Regions from separate parts of the Streptomyces sp. NPDC047886 genome, predicted to be linked through region 4. Evidence: riboswitches for the same ligand, from Rfam matches in the RefSeq annotation. Region 4 holds a riboswitch; each other region holds the start of a gene.
What was found. Region 4 has a riboswitch for cyclic di-AMP ahead of ACGF5U_RS21275 (peptidoglycan DD-metalloendopeptidase family protein). Riboswitches for the same ligand answer to the same signal wherever they lie in the genome.
Positions count from the first base shown of each region.

Region 1: another riboswitch for cyclic di-AMP. It lies ahead of ACGF5U_RS24900 (M23 family metallopeptidase); the one in region 4 lies ahead of ACGF5U_RS21275 (peptidoglycan DD-metalloendopeptidase family protein).
Region 2: another riboswitch for cyclic di-AMP. It lies ahead of ACGF5U_RS10115 (NlpC/P60 family protein); the one in region 4 lies ahead of ACGF5U_RS21275 (peptidoglycan DD-metalloendopeptidase family protein).
Region 3: another riboswitch for cyclic di-AMP. It lies ahead of ACGF5U_RS15010 (M23 family metallopeptidase); the one in region 4 lies ahead of ACGF5U_RS21275 (peptidoglycan DD-metalloendopeptidase family protein).

Region 1 is NZ_JBIDCF010000008.1:105,003-110,179, forward strand. Features, by position in the region: gene ACGF5U_RS24890 (M16 family metallopeptidase) at 1-1,304, shown strand, start outside; gene ACGF5U_RS24895 (M16 family metallopeptidase) at 1,331-2,698, shown strand; cyclic di-AMP (ydaO/yuaA leader) riboswitch at 3,026-3,187, shown strand; gene ACGF5U_RS24900 (M23 family metallopeptidase) at 3,201-3,977, shown strand; gene ACGF5U_RS24905 (GntR family transcriptional regulator) at 4,280-4,978, shown strand.
Region 2 is NZ_JBIDCF010000002.1:975,176-980,352, forward strand. Features, by position in the region: gene ACGF5U_RS10105 (M23 family metallopeptidase) at 1-766, shown strand, start outside; gene pcrA (DNA helicase PcrA) at 966-3,434, opposite strand; cyclic di-AMP (ydaO/yuaA leader) riboswitch at 3,635-3,809, shown strand; gene ACGF5U_RS10115 (NlpC/P60 family protein) at 3,808-5,019, shown strand.
Region 3 is NZ_JBIDCF010000003.1:754,542-759,718, reverse strand. Features, by position in the region: gene ACGF5U_RS15015 (PrsW family intramembrane metalloprotease) at 72-1,511, shown strand; gene ACGF5U_RS15010 (M23 family metallopeptidase) at 1,805-2,905, opposite strand; cyclic di-AMP (ydaO/yuaA leader) riboswitch at 2,917-3,050, opposite strand; gene ACGF5U_RS15005 (PP2C family protein-serine/threonine phosphatase) at 3,290-4,510, opposite strand; tRNA gene ACGF5U_RS15000 (tRNA-Met) at 4,832-4,905, opposite strand; tRNA gene ACGF5U_RS14995 (tRNA-Lys) at 5,095-5,170, opposite strand.
Region 4 is NZ_JBIDCF010000006.1:171,402-176,578, forward strand. Features, by position in the region: gene ACGF5U_RS21260 (helix-turn-helix domain-containing protein) at 1-34, shown strand, start outside; gene ACGF5U_RS21265 (DUF6126 family protein) at 95-247, shown strand; gene ACGF5U_RS21270 (tyrosine-protein phosphatase) at 324-1,139, opposite strand; cyclic di-AMP (ydaO/yuaA leader) riboswitch at 1,809-1,963, shown strand; gene ACGF5U_RS21275 (peptidoglycan DD-metalloendopeptidase family protein) at 1,968-2,948, shown strand; gene ACGF5U_RS21280 (SGNH/GDSL hydrolase family protein) at 3,143-3,937, shown strand; gene ACGF5U_RS21285 (MBL fold metallo-hydrolase) at 4,230-5,177, shown strand, end outside.

The DNA.
Region 1 (5,177 bases), on a different contig from region 4:
AGCACCGGCTGGCCAACGGCCTGCGCGTGGTGCTCTCCGAGGACCACCTGACCCCGGTCGCCGCGGTGTGCCTCTGGTACGACGTCGGCTCGCGCCACGAGGTCGAGGACCGCACCGGCCTCGCCCACCTCTTCGAGCACCTGATGTTCCAGGGTTCCAAGCAGGTCCAGGGCAACGGCCACTTCGAGCTGGTGCAGGGCGCCGGCGGCTCGCTCAACGGCACCACCAGCTTCGAGCGGACCAACTACTTCGAGACCATGCCCGCCCACCAGCTGGAGCTCGCCCTCTGGCTGGAGGCCGACCGCATGGGCTCGCTCCTCGCCGCCCTGGACGACGAGTCCATGGAGAACCAGCGCGACGTGGTCAAGAACGAGCGCCGCCAGCGGTACGACAACGTGCCGTACGGCACGGCCTTCGAGCGGCTGACTGCCCTCGCGTACCCCGAAGGCCACCCCTACCACCACACGCCCATCGGCTCCATGGCCGACCTCGACGCCGCCACCCTCGAGGACGCGCGGAACTTCTTCCGTACGTACTACGCGCCGAACAACGCCGTCCTGTCGGTCGTCGGCGACATCGACCCGGAGCAGACGCTCGCCTGGATCGAGAAGTACTTCGGCACCATCCCGGCCCACGACGGCAAGCCGGAGCCGCGTGACGGCACGCTCCCGGAGATCATCGGCGAGCAGCTCCGGCACGTCGTCGAGGAGGAGGTGCCGGCCCGCGCGCTCATGGCGGCCTACCGCCTCCCGCACGACGGCACGCGCGAGTGCGACGCCGCCGACCTGGCGCTCACGATCCTCGGCGGAGGCGAGTCGTCCCGTCTGCACAACCGGCTGGTGCGCCGGGACCGTACCGCCGTCGCCGCCGGCTTCGGCCTTCTCCGGCTCGCCGGCGCCCCGTCGCTCGGCTGGCTGGACGTGAAGACGTCCGCCGGCGTCGAGGTGCCGGACATCGAGGCCGCCGTGGACGACGAGCTCGCCCGGTTCGCCACCGAGGGACCCACGGCCGAGGAGATGGAGCGCGCCCAGGCCCAGCTGGAGCGCGAGTGGCTGGACCGGCTCGGCACGGTCGCGGGCCGCGCCGACGAACTGTGCCGCTACGCGGTGCTGTTCGGCGACCCGCAGCTCGCGCTGACCGCCGTCCAGCGCGTGCTGGACGTCACCGCCGACGAGGTCCAGGCCGTCGCGGCCGCACGCCTGCGCCCGGACAACAGGGCCGTACTCGTCTACGAGCCGGTCGACGCCGACGCCGAGTCCGGTACCGACACCGACACCGACCAGGAAGAGGGGGCGGACCGGTGAGTGACGCTGCCGTGTCTTTGACCAGCATGGAATTCCACCCGCAGCCGCAGCCGGGCACCGCCCGGCCGTGGGCCTTCCCGGCCCCCGAGCGCGGCAGGCTCGACAACGGCCTGACCGTGCTGCGCTGCCACCGGCCCGGCCAGCAGGTGGTGGCCGTCGAGATCGTCCTCGACGCCCCGCTCGACGCCGAGCCGCAGGGCCTCGACGGCGTCGCCACCATCATGGCGCGCGCCCTGTCGGAGGGCACCGACAAGCACACGGCGGAGGAGTTCGCCGCCGAGCTGGAGCGCTGCGGGGCCACCCTCGACGCGCACGCCGACCACCCCGGCGTACGGGTCTCCCTCGAGGTCCCGGTCTCCCGGCTGCCCAAGGCCCTCGGGCTGCTCGCCGAGGCGCTGCGGGCGCCCCTGTTCGCCGACGACGAGGTCGACCGGCTCGTGCGGAACCGGCTGGACGAGATCCCGCACGAGACCGCCAACCCGGCCCGCCGCGCGGCCAAGCAGCTGTCCGCCGAGCTGTTCCCGTCCGCAGCCCGTGTCTCGCGCCCGCGCCAGGGCACCGAGGAGACGGTCTCGGGCATCGACTCCGGGGCCGTACGCGCCTTCTACGAGGCGCATGTACGCCCCGCGACGGCCACCGCCGTCATCGTGGGCGACCTGACAGACGTCGACCTCGACGCGGTGCTCGCCGACACCCTCGGCGCGTGGACCGGCGACACGGCCGAGCCGCGCCTGATGCCGCCGATCACCGCCGACGACACCGGCCGGGTCGTCATCGTGGACCGGCCGGGCGCCGTACAGACGCAGCTGCTCATCGGCCGTATCGGCGCGGACCGGCACGACCGTGTCTGGCCCGCCCAGGTGCTCGGCACGTACTGCCTGGGCGGCACCCTCACCTCCCGCCTGGACCGGGTGCTGCGCGAGGAGAAGGGCTACACCTACGGGGTGCGGGCCTTCGGCCAGGTGCTGCGCTCCGCGCCCGACGGGACGGGCGCCGCGATGCTCGCCATCAGCGGATCCGTGGACACGCCCCACACCGGCCCGGCGCTGGACGACCTGTGGAAGGTGCTGCGCACGCTGGCCGCGGAGGGTCTCACCGACGCCGAGCGGGACGCGGCCGTGCACAACCTGGTGGGCGTCGCCCCGCTCAAGTACGAGACGGCGGCGTCGGTCGCGGCCACCCTCGCCGACCAGGTCGAGCAGCACCTCCCGGACGACTACCAGGCGCGGTTGTACGCCCGGCTGGCCGAGACCGGGACCGTCGAGGCCACCGCGGCGGCCGTGAACGCCTTCCCGGTGGACCGGCTTGTCACCGTGCTCGTCGGCGACGCGGCACAGATCAAGGAACCGGTCGAGGCGCTGGGCATCGGTGAAGTGACGGTCGTCGCCGGCTGATCGGAGCCCGCCGAACAGCGCCTACCGCACGGCGCTCGCCGAAGCGTGCCTGCCCGCACAGCGCTCGCCGAGCGGTGCCTCGCCCGACGTCCGGGCGTGGAACTGGCGCGAAACCGGCGCAGAACGGACGAACCATCAGGAACTCCGGCTTCCATCAGGAAGCCGGAGTTCCATTTGCGTGGCCGTATATGTCCGGTTTATTGGAGAGGTTGACTGTCTGACCTGTGGCATGCGCTACAAAAAACCGTGTTCGTTTGGTGATTGAAAGATCGGCCGCTTAGCGTCTGATGCGCTGTCCGACCGGTTCACCGCCGCACCCGCGGCACCGGGCAGCCATCGCCGAGTCCCCGTCAGGCGCGAGCCTGGGGAGCCGGGGACCCACACGTCCCTGGGGTGAATCGGACGCCTTCGCACCGCGCGGAGGGGCCCGTAGGAGACCTTCCTGCTCCGAACCCGTCAGCTAACCCGGTAGGCGAGAAGGAAGGAAAGGATCAGCCACTACATGGCGTTCACCCGTGCCACCGGGAAGCACCGTGCCTCGAACCGCCTGACGCGCAGGGGCGCTCATGTCGCCGGCGTCGCGGCTCTCGCCACCACCGGCGTCATCGGCAGCCTCGCCGCCCCGGCGTTCGCCGCCGACGCGGACGACAGCAGCCGCTCCCTGGAGGACACCGGCCTCAACCAGGCCGTGATCACCGACGCGCTCGCCGACCAGGTCGACGTGCAGGCGGCCGCCCAGGAGCGGGCGGCCGTGGAGGCCCAGCTGAAGGCCAGGGCCGAGGCCGAGGCCAAGCGCAAGGCCGAGGCCCGCGTCAAGGAGGCCCGCGCGGCCGAGGAGCGTGCCGCCCGCGAGGCCGAGCGCAAGCGCCTCAACTCCTTCCAGCTCCCCGTGGCGGGCTCGTACGTCACCACCGCCTACAAGGCGGGCGGGTCCCTGTGGTCGTCCGGCAGCCACTCCGGTGTCGACTTCCGCGCCGCGTACGGCTCCTCGGTCGTCGCCGTGGGCTCCGGAACCGTCGTGGAGGCCGGCTGGGCCGGCGCGTACGGCAACAACATCGTGATCCGTATGAACGACGGCACGTACACCCAGTACGGCCACCTCGCGTCGATCAGCGTCTCCGTCGGTCAGACCGTGGTCCCCGGCCAGCGGATCGGCGTCTCCGGCTCGACCGGCAACTCGACCGGGCCGCACCTCCACTTCGAGGCCCGCACCAGCGCGGACTACGGCTCCGACGTCGACCCCGTCGCCTATCTGCGGGCCCGCGGCGTCAGCGTCTGACCCCGCCTCCCCGACTGGACTCCGCAGCCGCACCGCGCCCCGCAGCCGCACCGCGGCCCCGCAGCCCGCGACCCGTACCCCGCGCTCCGCGTTCCGGCGCGGTCGGCACCTCTCCCGAAGCCCCGGCTCCTCGCGAGCCGGGGCTTCGGCATTGTCGTCGGTCGGCCAAAAGATATCCGTGGATGCCGTGAAGGCGTCGGAAATCGCACCTCGTTGCAATAGAGTCACGGGACGGGTGGAGAACACCCGAGTTTCGCGTGGATTAAGACCAGGTCTAAGCGGATCAAAATCGGAGGTTCGGTATGCGCATTCCGGCGCACTCGGTATGCACGGCGATCCGCGACGACATCGTCTCCGGCGTCTTCCCGCGGGGCAGCCGGCTCACCGAGGAGCAGCTCGCGCGCCGCTACGGCGTCTCACGCGTGCCGGTCCGGGAGGCGCTGCGGACCCTGGAGTCGGAAGGGTTCGTCGTCACGCGCCGGCACGCGGGGGCGTGCGTCGCCGAGCCGACCGAGCAGGAGGCCGCCGACCTGCTGGAGATGCGCGCGCTCCTGGAGCCGCTGGGTGCCGCGCGCGCCGCCCAGCGCCGTACCGACGCCCATCTGAAGGTCCTGCGTGGCCTGGTGAGGCTGGGCCAGGAGCGGGCCCGTCGCGGCCAGGGCGAGGACCTGCGGTCGCTCGGCGCCTGGTTCCACGAGACGCTCGCGCAGGCGTCCGGCAGTCCCGCGCTGACGGCGCTGCTGACCCAGCTGCGGCAGAAGAGCGCCTGGATGTACGCCGTCGAACAGCCCGCCCTGCCGGTCGAGGCTTGGGCCGAACACGGCGCGATCGTGGACGCGGTCGCGCGTGGCGACGCCGAACGGGCCCGTGCGCTGACCGCCCTGCACGCCGAGCGTTCCTTCGGCACGTACCGGCTGCGCCGACCGGACCGGGGTGAGCGGGCCTCCGGGCGCGTGAGGACTTCGCAACATCCTGTAAACAGTGCGAGTGCCGGGAATTAACAGTGCCGCCGTATACAAAGAGAATGCGGCCGGAGGTGAATTCAGGCTGCCCGAAAACAGTCTGAATAAAGTGCCCTGCCGTGTCCGGGTCTTTTGGAATCGGACGCGCATAACGCGAACGACCCGAGTAAGCGGTCCCTAGGCGACCCCGGAAAGCGGACGGGGTGAAGGGGGACGGCGACGGCACAGGACGACCGGG
Region 2 (5,177 bases), on a different contig from region 4:
GGTCCGCCGCGCCGGTGGCAGCCGGGGCCGTCGCCGTACCCCGGCGAAGCGTTCCGCCCTGCTGACCGTCGCCGTGCCGTCCGCCTGCGTGATGGGCGTCGCCGGTATCGCCGCCGCCTCCGTGAGCGGTCTGACCGACGGCGAGCAGAAGGACGACGGCAAGGCGGTGACCGCCGCGGACCCGTCCTCCGTGAAGCCGATCGCGGCCAACAGCGCGCTGGACACCCAGCTCGCCGCGCTCAGCGCCGACGCCCGCGACTTCGGCGACCGCGCGAGCCGCACGCAGGAACGCCTGGACCTCAAGGCGCGCCAGGAGGCCGAGCGGAAGAAGCGCGAGGCGGAGGCCGCCCGCAAGGAGGCGCTGCGCCCCAAGTTCGCCCTGCCGGTGAAGCTGCAGCAGCTGAGCGCCTACTACGGCCAGGCAGGCGTCAACTGGATGTCGCTGCACACCGGCATCGACTTCCCCGTCCAGTACGGGACTCCGGTGATGGCGGCGACCGACGGCACCGTCCGCACCCAGTGGAACAGCGCCTACGGCAACATGGCCATCGTGACCGCCAAGGACGGCACCGAGACCTGGTACTGCCATCTGAGCAGCACGAAGATCCGCTCCGGTGAGGTCAAGGCCGGCGATGTGATCGCCTACTCGGGCAACTCCGGCAATTCCACCGGCCCGCATCTGCACTTCGAGGTACGTCCCGGCGGCGGTGCGGCGATCGACCCGCTGCCGTGGCTGCGCAGCCACGACCTCGACCCCACGAAGTAACCCGGCCCGCCGCCCGAGCAACCGGTCACGCGACCGCCCGAGCACCGGTCACGCGACCGCCCGCCAACACCGGTCACGCGACCGCCCGCCAACACCGGTCACGCGACCGCCCGAGCGACCGGCCGCCACCACCGGCCGGGTGACCGGGCCGGCCACCGAGCGCCCGTGCCCGGCGGCCGCACGGCACCGTACGGCACGGCTACAGCTTCTCCACCGGCGCGTACCGCAGCAGCAGTCGCTTCGGCTTCTCGTCCCCGAAGTCGATCGTCGCCTGGGCGTCCGCACCGGCCCCGGTCACGGCCATGACGGTTCCCAGACCGAACTGGTCGTGCGTCACGCGGTCCCCGACGGCCAGCGAGATCACCGGCTTGTCCGTCGTACGCCGGGTCGCGAAGCCCGCGGGGCCTCCCTGGCCGGAGCGCGACCGGGAGCGGGACGACAGCGACGAGGACAGCGACGACGCGATGCCGGACGTAGGACCGGCCGGGGCGGCCATCGGACCCGTACGCTTCCACTCCAGATGCCGGCCGGGGATCTCCTCCAGGAACCGCGACGGCGGATTGTAGGCGGGCTGGCCCCATGCGCTGCGCATCGCCGAGCGGGTCAGGTAGAGCCGCTCGCGGGCGCGCGTGATACCCACGTACGCCAGGCGCCGCTCCTCCTCCAGCTCCTTGGTCTGCCCCAGGGCGCGCATGTGCGGGAAGACACCGTCCTCCATGCCCGTGAGGAACACCACCGGGAACTCCAGCCCCTTGGCGGTGTGCAGGGTCATCAGCGTGATGACGCCGGAGCCCTCTTCGTCCTCGTCGGGGATCTGGTCGGAGTCGGCGACCAGGGCGACCTGCTCCAGGAACTCCGCGAGCGTCCCGGCGCCCTCGCCCTCGCCCCGCTCCTGCTCGAACTCGAGGGCGACGGCGGCGAGTTCCTGGAGGTTCTCGATCCGGGTCTCGTCCTGGGGGTCGGTCGACGCCTGGAGCTCCGCCAGGTATCCGGTCCGCTCCAGGACGGCTTCCAGGACGACCGCCGGACCCGCGCCGGACTCGGCGATGGTGCGCAGCTCCTCCATCAGCGTGTTGAACCGCTTCACCGCGTTGGCGGACCTGGCCGCCATGCCGTACGCCTCGTCGACGCGGCGCAGGGCCTGCGGGAAGGTGATCTTCTCGCGCTGTGCCAGGGCGTCGAGCATCGCCTCGGCGCGGTCGCCGATGCCGCGCTTGGGGACGTTGAGGATGCGGCGCAGCGGGACGTTGTCCTCGGGGTTGGCCAGCACGCGCAGGTACGCGAGCACGTCGCGCACCTCCTTGCGCTCGTAGAACCGGACACCGCCGACGACCTTGTAGGGCAGTCCGACCCGGATGAAGATCTCTTCGAAGACGCGGGACTGGGCGTTCGTGCGGTAGAAGACGGCGACGTCTCCGGCCTTCGCCTCGCCCGCGTCGGTCAGCCGGTCGATCTCGTCCGCGACGAACTGGGCCTCGTCGTGCTCCGTGTCGGCGACGTACCCGGTGATCTGCGCGCCGGCCCCCGCCTTGGTCCACAAGTTCTTGGGGCGGCGGCTCTCGTTGCGCTCGATGACGGCGTTGGCCGCGGACAGGATGGTCTGGGTGGAGCGGTAGTTCTGCTCCAGCAGGATCGTCGTCGCGTCCGGGTAGTCCTCCTCGAACTGGAGGATGTTGCGGATGGTCGCGCCGCGGAAGGCGTAGATCGACTGGTCCGCGTCGCCGACGACACACAGCTCGGCCGGGTCCAGGTCCTCGTAGCCGGTGCCGACCAGCTCCCGTACGAGGGTGTACTGCGCGTGGTTGGTGTCCTGGTACTCGTCCACCAGGACGTGCCGGAAGCGGCGGCGGTAGTGCTCGGCGACGTCCGGGAACGCCTGGAGCAGGTGCACCGTCGTCATGATGATGTCGTCGAAGTCCAGGGCGTTGGCCTCGCGCAGCCGCGCCTGGTACATCCGGTACGCCTCGGCCAGCGTCTTCTCGAAACCGTCGACGGCCTGGTCGGCGAAGGTCTCCTCGTCGATCAGCTCGTTCTTCAGGTTGGAGATCTTGGCGCTGAAGGACTTCGGCGGATACCGCTTCGGGTCGAGGTCCAGGTCACGGCAGACCAGCGCCATCAGACGCTTGGAGTCGGCTGCGTCGTAGATCGAGAACGACGAGGTGAAGCCGAGCTTCTTGGACTCGCGGCGCAGGATGCGGACGCAGGCGCTGTGGAACGTCATGACCCACATCGCGTTGGCGCGCGGGCCGACGAGCTGCTCGACGCGCTCCTTCATCTCGCCGGCGGCCTTGTTGGTGAAGGTGATCGCCAGTATCTGGCCGGGGTGGACGTGCCGGGTGCCCAGCAGGTGGGCGATGCGGTGCGTCAGGACCCGGGTCTTGCCCGAACCGGCGCCGGCCACGATGAGCAGGGGTGTGCCGGTGTGCACGACGGCGGCCCGCTGCTGTTCGTTGAGCCCCTCCAGCAGCGCGGCGGGGTCCACGGCGGGCCGTGCGGCGCCGTCGCGGTAGTACCCGTCCCTGGCCGGAGGCACGTCGAACTTCCCGCCGAAGAGGTCGTCCGGGATCTCGTCCACGGCCGGGCCCTCGTCCTCGGGTGGCGGCGGGTGCTCCTCCGAAGCGTGGTTCGAGAGGTCCGCCAGGAAGCTGTCGTCAAAGAGGCTGCTCATCGCTTAACGAGTCTAGGCGGCCCCACCGACAGCCCGGGCCGGAACCGGACGCCTCACGCTGCGCCACCCGACGGCGACCCGGCGCTAAGGTCACGGAAATGTATCGGGCATATCGAACATCATCCTTCACAGCACCGCCACAGGTTGGCTAGCGTGCTCGCCCAAGCGGCCCGTTCCCTCAGCGGCGACCCACGCCGGTCGGGCTGCCCACGCCGAATCCGGCCTGCCCTCAGGCTGTCCGGAACCGGGGAACCACCCGAGCACCACCGGGGTGAATCGGCCCGCGCCGCCGGAGCAGGCGCGGCGCGGCCGTAGGGCACCTTCCGTATCGCCCGAACCCGACAGCTAACCCGGTAGGCGTCGACGGAAGGAGATGCCGGCCTTGGCGTCGCATCGCAAGCCGCGCAGCCGCACGACCCGTACGATCCGCTCGCACTCCCCCGCCGTCGGGTTCACGACGGCGGCGCTCGCCTCGGTGACCCTGCTGTCCACGCAGAGCGCCGGTGCCGCCCCCACGGACCCGGGTGCCGACGCCAAGCCGTCGGTCGAGGAGGTCCAGCGCAAGGTCGACGACCTGTACCGGCAGGCCGGTACGGCGACCCAGCAGTACAACAAGGCCAAGGAGGCCACCGACCGCCAGCGGCGCGAGGTCGACGGCCTGCTGGACGGCGTCGCCCGGCGCGCCGACGCCCTGAACGATTCGCGGCGCGCCCTGGGCGGGTACGCGGCCGCGCAGTACCGCTCCGGCACGCTCAGCCCCACGGCGGCGCTGATCTTCGCGGACAGCCCCCAGTCGTACGTGGACCAGACGCAGCTGATGGAGCGGCTGACCGACCGGCAGCGCCAGGCGGTCACGGACTTCGAGCGGCAGCAGGCCGAGGCGTCGAAGAAGCGCGCCGAGGCCACCCGGAGCCTGGAGTCGCTCACCGCCTCGCAGGCCGCCCTGCGGAAGAGCAAGGAGACCGTGCAGCGGAAGCTGGGCGAGGCCCGCACGCTGCTGTCCCGGCTGACGGCCGAGGAGAAGGCCCGGCTGGCCGAGCTGGAGCGGCGCCGCGAGGCCGAGGCCCGCCGCCGGGCGGAGGAGAAGGCCGCCGCCGAGGCGGAGGCCGAGCGCCTGCGTCAGGAGGAGCAGCGGCGGCAGGCGGCGGACGCGGCGGCCCAGGAGCAGGCGCCGGAGCAGACCGGGGACGGGGACGCGCAGGAGCGGCAGCCGGTCGCGCCGGACGGCGACTACGCCGCCAAGGCCGAGAAGGTGCTCGCCTTCGCCCGGGCGCAGATCGGCAAGCCGTACGTGTGGGGGGCGACCGGCCCGAGCTCGTACGACTGCTCGGGGCTGACCCAGGCGGCGTGGCGGGCGGCGGGCGTCGAGCTGCCGCGTACGACGTGGGAGCAGGTGAAGGTGGGCCAGCGGGTCGCGACGGAGGATCTGCTCCCCGGTGACCTGGTCTTCTTCTACGACGACATCAGCCACGTCGGCATCTACATCGGCGGCGGCCGGATGATCCACGCCCCGAAGCCGGGCACGAACGTCCGCGAGGAGTCGATCTACTACATGCCGATCTACGGCAGCGTCCGCCCGGCCTGACCACCGGGCGCGGGGGCGGGTTGACCACCGGGCTCGGGGCGGGTTGACCGCCGGGCTCGGGGCGGGTTGACCGCCGGGCCGATCGCCGACCTGACCGCCGGGCCCGAGCCGGGCCGATGGCCGACCCGACCGCCGGGCCCGAGCCGGCCTGACGTCGG
Region 3 (5,177 bases), on a different contig from region 4:
CCGCACGTGTCGTGCCCACCCGGCGTGGAACACCGTCGCGCGCTGTCAGTGGTCCTCGTTAGGGTCGTCTGGTGTCCGAGCCGTCACCGCAGCACCCGCCGCCGTCACCGCAGCACGCGCCACCGCGACCGGCCGTCCCACCGACGCGACCGGCCGCGTCGCCACCACAGGAACCGGCCGCCCCGCCACCATCGGAACCGGCCGCCCCGCCCGCGCAACCGGCTGTTCCCGCGTACGAAGCCGAACCGTCGTTCGACGCCGTACCCGAGCGCGCCCGCTGGCGCTACAAGCCCCGCCGCCTGTGGCGCAGCAAGGTGGTGCGGGCGACAACCGTGATCATCGTGCTGGCCCTGTGCGCGCTGGTGATCCTCGCCCTGGTCCGTGAACAGACCGGAACCCAGGGCTTCCTGGTGGGGCTCGGGCTCGCGCTGCTGCCCGTACCGCTGCTGATGGCGGCGTTCCGCTGGCTCGACCGGGTCGATCCGGGCCCGTGGAAGAACCTGCTGTTCGCGTTCGCCTGGGGCGCGTTCGCCGCCGCGCTCGTCGCGATCATCGCCAACACGTTCGCGACCCGCTGGATAGCCGTGGCCACCGCGGATCCGGCCTCGGCGGACACGATCGGCGCGACCGTCGTCGCCCCGGTCGTCGAGGAGAGCGCGAAGGCCGCCGCGATTCTGCTGATCTTCCTCTTCCGCCGCCGGGACTTCACCGGGCTGGTCGACGGCGTGGTCATCGCCGGCTTCACGGCGACCGGGTTCGCCTTCACCGAGAACATCCTCTACCTCGGCAACGCCTTCGACGAGGACCAGGAGTTCGGGACGTCCGGAATCGAGTCCGTCACGGCCGCGACCTTCTTCGTACGGATCGTGCTGTCGCCGTTCGCGCATCCGCTGTTCACCGTGTGCACGGGCATCGGGTTCGGGATCGCCGCCGCGCTCGCCGCCCGGCGCGGCAAGGTACTGCGGGCCCTGCTGCCGGCGCTCGGACTGCTCCTGGCGATGGGGGTGCACGCCCTGTGGAACGGTTCGACCACGTTCGGGCCGTGGGGGTTCTTCGCCGTGTACGGGGCGTTCATGGTGCCCGCCTTCGGGCTGCTGACCTGGCTGGCCGTCTGGACCCGGCAGCGTGAACTGCGCACCGTGTCGGCCGAACTGCCCGCGTACGCCGCCGCCGGCTGGCTCTCGCCCGCCGAGCCCCTCGCGCTGGCCTCCATGCGGGCGCGGGGCATGGCCCGGGACTACGCGCGGCGCACGTTCGGCCCGGCGGCGGCACGGGCGGTGGTGGAGTACGAGACGTTCGCGACGTCGCTGGCGTTCCTGCGCCACCGGGCGCGCCGGGGCGCGGTCGGCCAGGACTTCGCCGCCCGTGAACAGGAGCTGCTGCACCACCTGTGGCAGCGCAAGGACGTGGCCGGCCCGTCGCTCACGTACGCGGCGCGTGCGATCGGCCGCGTATGGACGCCGCCCCCGCACCGCGACTACGGCGGCTACAACCCGTACCGGCAGCGGTAGGCGGACCGGTGGACGGACCGGCAGCCCTGGCGTCGGGGGGTGTACCGCCGGGGCTGCCGGGATTCATGGGGCCGGGCCTGGACGCGGGGACCAGGACCGAGCCGAAGCGGGGCCGGGGCTGGACGCGGGTGCCGGGGCCGGACGCGGGTGCCGGGGCCGGACGCGGGTGCCGGGGCCGGGATTCGACCCACGGCCCCGACCGGACGGCTCCGCCAGACCGTGAGCCGGGCTCCGTCAGACCGTGAGTGAGCCCGGCTGCTGCGTTCAGACCGTGAGTGCGCCAGGCTGCTGCGTCAGACCGTGAGGCCCTTGCCGCGCAGCCACGCCAGCGGGTCGATGCCCCCGCCACCCGCCGTGTGGACCTCCAGGTGCAGATGCGGACCGGTGACGTTGCCGGTCGCGCCGACCCGTCCGATGGTCTCGCCGGTGGTGACCGTCTGCCCCGCGCTGACCGTCATCGAGGAGAGGTGGCAGTACCAGATCTCGGTGCCGTCCTCCAGCTCCAGGACGATCCGGTAGCCGTACGCGCCTGACCAGCCGGCCGACTTGATGGTGCCGCCGTGCACGGCCTTCGCGGGCGTGCCCGTCGGGGCGGCCAGGTCGAGGCCGGTGTGGTAGCCGGAGGACCACATCGAACCGGCCTGGCCGTACGTCGAGGTGATCGTGTACGAGGAGGTGGGGAGGGCGTAGCTCGCGGCGAGCTTGGCCAGCCGCTCGGCCTCGGCCTTGGCTGCCGCCTCGGCCTCCAGCCGCTTCCGCTCCTCCTCGGCCGCCTTCTCAGCGGCGGTCTGCTGCGCCTTCGCCTCCGCCGCCGCCTGTTCGGCGGCCGCCTGCTCGGCGGCGGCCTTCGCCTCGGCGTCGGCGGACGCCTGCTGCTGCTCGGCCTGCTGGAGGATGCGGGCGCGCAGCGCCTCGCCGGCCCCGGCGTCCCTGTCCGCGGCGGCGCTCTGCTCATCGGTGCCGTCGGCGGGGGCGGCGAGGGAGAGTGCGGTGAGGGGGGCGGTGTTGCCGTCGCTCCCGGCCCCGGACCCGTCGGTGTCGTCGCCGGATATCAGGGAGCCGACGCCGGGCAGCGACGAGGCGTCCGGCAGGTCGGGCAGCGAGATGGAGATCGCGGGCTTGTCCTGCGCGGTGGCTATGCCACCCGCTCCGACCGCCGCGATGACACCGACGCCGAGGACGGTGGAGCTGCGGGCGAGGCCGCCGCGCTGCTTGGCGACGCGGTGCCGGCCCCGGACAGGGCGGACGGTCTCCTCGGTCGGGTTCCATTCACCGACGACGGTGTCCGTGCCCATGGTGTCCGGACCGCCCGCACCTCCCGAAGGACCGTAGGACCCGAAGTACTGGAACGGCGGGTCGAAAGACGCTTCGGGGGCAGGCCTGTTGGACGCCACGGAGGCGCACTCCTTTCCTTCCTTCTCGCCTACCGGGTTAGCTGACGGGTTCGGAGCAGGAAGGTCTCCTACGGGTCGGTTCGACCCGATTCACCCCAAGGTGGTGGTTCCCCGGTTCCCTTGCGGAATTCGGCGTACGCGCACGGCGCCGTCTCTGGCGACGGCTGGGACGACCGCGCTGCGTTATCGAACGTTAATAGACGCGGGCGCCGGATTCCAAGCCGTTCCTACTGATCATTAACACTCCTTGGCCTGGACTAACCGGGGCACAATCGGGCGCAATCGGGCGAGTTGACCTGACCTCAGAAACATTCTCCGACCACGCAGTTTCTGACCGTGCGTCAAATGTTATGCGGAGGGGTGCCTCTCACTCACAGAGAGTGGTCACTCGGCCCCCGCATGCCGTGGGCCCGGCCGGGTGACCGCCAGCAGGGCCATGTCGTCCGTCGAGCCGCCGCCCGTATGCCGCCGTACGTCCTCCACGAGAGCGTCCAGCAGCGCCTCGGGCTCCGGGAAGACCCGCCCCGCCAGCCGCGCGGCCGGATCATAGAAGGTGCCCCGCGCGTCCCGCGCCTCGGTCAGCCCGTCCGTGTAGAGCAGCAGCGTCGTACCCGGCGGGTACGGCGCCTCGTCCGCCCGGTCCGGCCAGGTCGCCAGCTCCGACATGCCCAGCGGCAGCGCGTGCTCGGCCGGCTCCACCGCACCGACGCCCCCGTCCGCGTACAGCAGCAGCGGCTCGGGGTGGCCCCGGTTCACCACCCGGACCACGCCGTCGCCGTGCGGAATCTCGGCCAGTACGGCGGTGGTGAACCCCTCGAAGACATCGAGCCCGTCGCGTCGCGTGCCTTCCCGGGCCAGCGCCCGCTCCAGCCGCAGGGCCACCGCCTCCAGCGAGCTCTCCTGCTCGGCCGCCTCCCGGAACGCGCCGAGCACCACGGCCACCGCCTCCACGGCGCCCATGCCCTTGCCGCGCACGTCGCCGACCACCAGCCGCACCCCGTGCGGGGTGTCCTGCACCGCGAACAGGTCGCCGCCGATGAACGCGTCCGCCTGCGCCGCCTCGTACCGCGCTGCCACCCGCAGTCCCCCGATCCGCTCGGCGGGCGTCGGCAGCACCGCCCGCTGCGCCGTCTCGGCGATCTCGCGGGCCGACGCGAGCCGCTCGCTGCCCCGGCGTACGACCCGGTTGATGAGCACCGCGAGGGCCGCGACCGTGATCACGGTGAGGATCTCGGTGACGGCGGGCCCCCGCTCCAGCGGGCTGTAGAGCTGATGCGGGCCCACGATGGCCAGGACGGCGAAGAGACCGGTGACGAGCGTCCGCACCTGGTCGAACAGCGAGGCGGCGATCAGCGGGGCGGCGACGAAGAACGGCACGGCCGTGAAGGGCGGCGGGGTGGCCCAGTCGTAGACCACACCGCAGACGATCAGCAGGGCGGGCAGCACACGGACGAGCCTCCGCGTCCAGGCACCACCTCCACCGCCCCCGGCCCCCGAACCGGCACCACCGTCGCCGTGGCCGCCGCTGCCGTGGTCGTGGCCGTGGCCGTGGCCGTGGCCGCCGCTGCCGCCGTCCTGGCCGCCGGACCCTGCTCGCTGCGCCACTCGTGCTCCCCTGCCGTCCCTACGGCTGCGGACGGTAACCGCGCCGCATCCGGCCGGACCTTAGCCGCGCCGCACAGCCGCCGACCATCCGCCGAGCGGCCGACCGGAAAGCCAGAGCGGCCGACCGGAAAGCCAGGGGGAAGCCAGAGAGAAGCCTGGGGGCGAGACCTCGAGGAAGCCAGGGAGAAGCCAGGGGGCGAGACCTCGAGGAAGCCAGGGAGAAGCCAGGGGAAGCTACGGGCAGGCCACGGGGAAGACCACGGGAGAACCCGGGAATACGACGAAGGCCCGGTGCGCAATGCACCGGGCCTTCGTCTTCAGTAGCGGGGACAGGATTTGAACCTGCGACCTCTGGGTTATGAGCCCAGCGAGCTACCGAGCTGCTCCACCCCGCGTCGGTGAACACCACCTTACGCCATCCGGAGCACGACCGTTCACCATTTACCGCCGGGGCCGATGTGGCATGGATCTCCCCACGGCACCACACCGCCCGGCACGGCCCCGGACGCACGAGTGCCCCGGCCGCTGAAAAGCAGCCGGGGCACGAACCCCCTGGTCGACAACCGCCTCTCGGCGTTTCGACCTGGTAGGCCCTGTGGGACTCGAACCCACAACCAACGGATTAAAAGTCCGCTGCTCTGCCAATTGAGCTAAGGGCCCTCGACGG
Region 4 (5,177 bases):
CCTGTGCCTCGGCGGCGGTACCCACCGGCGCTGATCCGCTCCCCCTTCCCCGCCCCCCGGTCAGCGGGAGGGCGACCTGCCCGAGAGGTGCGTCATGTCCGAGAACCCGGCTGCCCTGCCGCCCACCCACGAGGAGCGGAGATTCCCCCGTGGGCTGATCATCCGGCTCTTCGCCTATCTGGTGGCGGGCCACCTCTTCGCGGCCTTCCTCTACCTGCTGTTCCTGCTCGGCGGCCAGAACCGGTGAGGCGGCGCCCCGCAGCCGGGCGAGGCGGCTCGCTCCGGGCGGGTGCGCGAGGCGCGCCCGGCAGGCGCCGGGGCGATCAGTCGCCGTCGAGGAGACGGTCGCGCAGCCGCTCCCGGGTGGCCGGCGTCAGGCGCAGGCCGTCGGTGAGGTAGCGCTCGGTCGTGCCCCAGGTCTCCTCGATCGCGGTGAAGGCCGTGGCGAGGTACTCGGCCCGTGCGTCGAACAGGGGGCTCAGCAGCTCCATCACCTCGGGGGACATGCCGCCGGGGGCGTTGGCGCCGCGCCGCACCTTGTACCGGCGGTGCGGGTCGTTGGACTTGAGGTAGTCCTCCTCGATGGCGTCGCGCTCCACGCCCACCGCGAGCAGGGCCACCGCTATGGACAGGCCGGCCCGGTCCTTGCCGGCGGCGCAGTGCATCAGCGCGGGGACGCTGTCCTCCGCGAGCGCGTGGAGCACCTGGCTGTGCTCGGCGGTACGGGTGGTGATGATGGCGCGGTACGCGTCGGTCATTCTCGCCGCCGCCTTGCCGTCGGCCAGCAGATCGCGCAGCTGGTGGATGTCCCCGTCGCGCACCATCGTCCAGAACTCGGCGCCGTCGGCCGGGTCGGTGAGCGGGATGTTCACGTTCCGTACGCCGGGCAGCTCGACGTCCGGACCCTCCAGCTTCTGGTCGGCGGCGTTGCGGAAGTCGAAGACGGTGTGGAGCCCCAGCGAGGACAGGAACACGGTGTCGCCGTCGGTGGCGTGCGCGAGGTGCCCGCTGCGGTAGAGCCGGCCATGGCGCACCCGGCGCCCGTCCATGGTCGGCAGCCCTCCCACATCGCGGAAGTTCCGCACCCCGCTCAGCTCGGGCTCGGTCGACGACGGGACGTGCGGGAGCTGCTGCGTCACGGGGGCTCCTCCGTGTCTGCCGTCGGCGACGGCCGCCGACGATGTCGCGGATCTGACGATACGACATCGGTTCCTGGGGCAATCATCTCCGTGCGGCTCGTACATCCGTGGCCCGGGTGATGGCGGTGTATCGCCGCTGACGAGTTCGACATCCGTCATGTAGGCAATTGTCCCATGTTGCACCGGTTCGGGCGGGCGCGACGACCGCAGCGGGCGCCGCACCGGCCCCCGAGTCGACAGCGACGCCCGATGCGGCGGTCTGTCCTTATTCACCATGATTTGCCCATGGGGTCGTACGGCGATCGGGAGGCGGCCGTGGTCCGACTCCGAGCCGTTGATTCCACTTGCTCGCGTTCATGTGATCTCGTCGCCTCATGGGCCTTCTGTCCGAATTGGCGTATAAGGCATAACGTGCCCCGGTAGCAAGGGAGATGGGTCCGACCACGTGAGCAGCGTCATAAACGTGACGGTCCGTGGTGGGCCGCCCCGCCGAAATCCCATGCCCACGGCGGGAATTCATGATCCGTAATCGACGGAGGGTGACCGGAATTCCGAGCCGAATTCATCGACGGGAAAGGGCGGCTGAAACCATCCGCTTGTTCCCGTCGTCCTGACTCGTTTACGGTCACGGTCAATCCGGACGGAACGCCGAATCCTGCCGCCGCCCGGAATTCGCACCCACCCACGTGTGGCAGGAGCGGGGGACCCAGGTAGTACGCCGGACGGGAATTCCCGGACGGCTCGGGGTGAAGTCGCGCCACCGCGCGACCGGGCATCTCCAGCCCGAACCCGACAGCTCACCTCGCAGGCGCCGGAGAGGAATTCGCCATGCCCGCGAAGGGTAAGCACCGCCGTCCCAAGTCCAGCTCCCTCACCCGCGGTTTCGTCGCCGCCGGCACGGGCGGCGCCGCCATCGCGCTGCCGCTCCTCGGTGCGACCGGCGCCCACGCCGCCCCGCAGAGCGCCCCGACCGCCGCGCAGACGGTCGCCTCCGTCACCGTCGCCCCCGCCGCCGCCCCGGCCGCGCTGGATGCCGCGAAGCCCGCGCCCCGGACGTACACCGTGGTCGCCGGCGACTACCTCGCCAAGATCGCCCACAAGAAGAACGTCAAGGGCGGCTGGCAGAAGCTGTACCAGGACAACCGCGAGGCCATCGGCGAGGACCCGTCGCTGATCCACCCGGGGCTCAAGCTCACCCTCGGCGCGAAGAACACCGCCAAGGCGACCCCGCAGAAGGCCGCCAAGGCCAAGGCCGCCGAGAAGAAGGCCGCCAAGCCGAAGGCCGAGAAGAAGGCCGCCGACACCCGGAAGGCCGACACCCGCTCCTCGCGGTCCGCCGCCAAGTCCCCGGCCCCCGCGCCGGCTCAGGACTCCGGCTCCACCCAGGCCGCCCAGAGCACCGCCTCCGGCTGGACCTCCCCGGTCTCCGCCGGCGTCACCACCCCGTACCGTGCCTCCGGTTCCATGTGGTCCTCCGGTTACCACACCGGCGTGGACTTCGCGGCCTCCGCCGGCTCCACCGTCAAGGCCGTCGGCGCCGGAACCGTCGTCTCGGCCGGCTGGAGCGGCGCGTACGGCAACGAGGTCGTCATCCAGCACGCCGACGGCGCCTACTCGCAGTACGCCCACCTCTCCTCGCTGTCCGTCTCTGCCGGTCAGAGCGTGAGCGGCGGCCAGCAGATCGGCCTGTCCGGCTCGACCGGCAACTCCACCGGCCCGCACCTGCACTTCGAGATCCGCACCAGCCCGAGCTACGGCTCGGACATCGACCCGCTGGCGTACCTCCGCCAGCACGGCGTGGCCATCTGACGCACCCCCGGACGCGCTTCCGGCGCGCACTCCTGAACACGGTTCTGCCCGGCACCACCTGCGAGGTGCCGGGCAGAACCGCGTCACGGCCCCCTTCCCGCCTGGCCGGATCCCGACCGGTGGTAAAGATCACCTCCCGTCAACCCCTCCTTACGGTCGCGTAGGTCACATCCACCGGGGAAAGATGTGCTCCCGTGGCAGACGATTCGACATTGAGAGACAGTGACGCATTCGGGTCGTACGTGGCGATCGGCGACAGCTTCACCGAAGGCGTGGGCGACCCCGGCCCCGACGGGCGGTTCGTCGGCTGGGCGGACCGCCTCGCGGTCCTGCTCGCCGACCGCATCCCGGAGCCCGAGTCGTTCCGGTACGCCAACCTCGCCGTACGGGGAAGGCTCCTCGACCAGATCGTCGAGGAGCAGGTGCCGCGCGCCAAGGAGCTCGCCCCCGAACTCGTGACCTTCTGCGCGGGCGGCAACGACATCATCCGGCCCGGCAGCGACCCCGACGACGTCGCCGAACGCTTCGAACGGGCCGTCGCCGAACTCGCCGCCGTCGTCGGCACGGTCGTCGTGACCACCGGCTTCGACACGCGCGGCGTACCCGTCCTGCGGCATCTGCGCGGCAAGATCGCCACCTACAACGGCCACGTACGGGCGGTCGCCGACCGCTACGGCTGCCCGGTGCTCGACCTGTGGTCGCTCAGGTCCGTCCAGGACAGGCGTGCCTGGGACGGCGACCGGCTGCACCTGTCGGCCGAGGGCCACACCCGGGTCGCCCTCCGCGCGGGCCAGGTCCTCGGCCTGGAGGTCCCCGCCGACCCCGACCAGCCGTGGCCGCCGCTCCCGCCGCGCGGCCCGCTGGAGGAGCGCCGCGACGACATCAACTGGGCCCGCGAGTACCTGGTCCCGTGGATCGGCCGCCGCCTGCGCGGCGAGTCGTCCGGCGACCACGTGTCGGCCAAGCGCCCGGACCTGATGCCGTTGTAGAGGACGGCGCCGGCGCGGGCCGCCCGCCCGGGACGTCCCGCGCCGGCGTTCCGCGCTCCAGCGCGGCCGGTCGCCCCGGGCCGCCGCTGCCGCGTACGGCCCAGACCGCGCCTCCCGCTTCCGCCTCCGGGCCCGCCTTCCGCCTCCGCCCGCTTCCGCCTCCGCCCCCGGGCCGTGTCCGCCACCGCCTCTGCCGGGCCGCGTCCGCCCGCGGCCGGCCCCGCGAAAGATCCCCGGCCGCGTTGTCGCACCCCCTGCCCATAATGGAAGGACTCGAGCCCCTGGAGGTGCTGTGACCGGCGCTGACGCTGTGCGCCCGGTGCGCAACCGGCTGCGTTCCCGCCTGCGCTCCCTGCGGCCCGCCGCCTTCGGCGCGGACGCCACGGGAGAGCGCCTGGAGCGGATCCTCCGTTCGCCGAACTTCGCGGACGGCGTGTTCCGGAACCCGGACGGCCCCCGGCGCGGACAGAAGGGCTCGGCGGTCGACTTCGCGAAGATCTACTTCGACAGGGAGTCACGCCGTCGGCGCGCCCCCGCCGACGCGATACCCCTGCACTCCACGACCGCCGCCGACCTGGCCGGGCCACCGTCCTCGGGGCTGCGCCTCACCTGGATGGGGCATTCCAGCGTCCTCGCCGAGATCGACGGGCGCCGGATCCTGTTCGACCCGGTGTGGGGCGAGCGCTGCTCGCCCTTCTCGTTCGCCGGGCCCCGGCGGCTGCACCCCGTCCCGCTGCCGCTGGCGGCACTGGGCCCGGTGGACGCCGTCGTCATCTCGCACGATCACTACGACCACCTGGACCTGCCCACGATCCGCGCGCTCGCGACGACCGACACCCTCTTCGCCGTGCCGCTCGGAGCCGGCGCCCATCTGGAGCGGTGGGGCGTGGCCCCGTCCCGGCTGCGCGAACTGGACTGGAACGAGTCGACGGACGTGGGCGACCTGCGGCTCACCGCGACCCCCGCCCGTCACTTCTGCGGCCGGGGCCTGCGCAACCAGCAGCACACCCTGTGGGCGTCCTGGGTCGTCACGGGGCCCGAGCACCGGATCTACCACAGCGGCGACACCGGTTACTTCCCCGGATTCCAGGACATCGGCGCCGCCCACGGGCCGTTCGACGCCACGATGATCCAGATCGGGGCGTACAGCGACTTCTGGCCCGAGAACCACCTGGACCGCACGCCGCTGCCCGGGGCCTGGCCCGATATCCACATGTCGCCGGCTGAGGGAGTGCGGGCC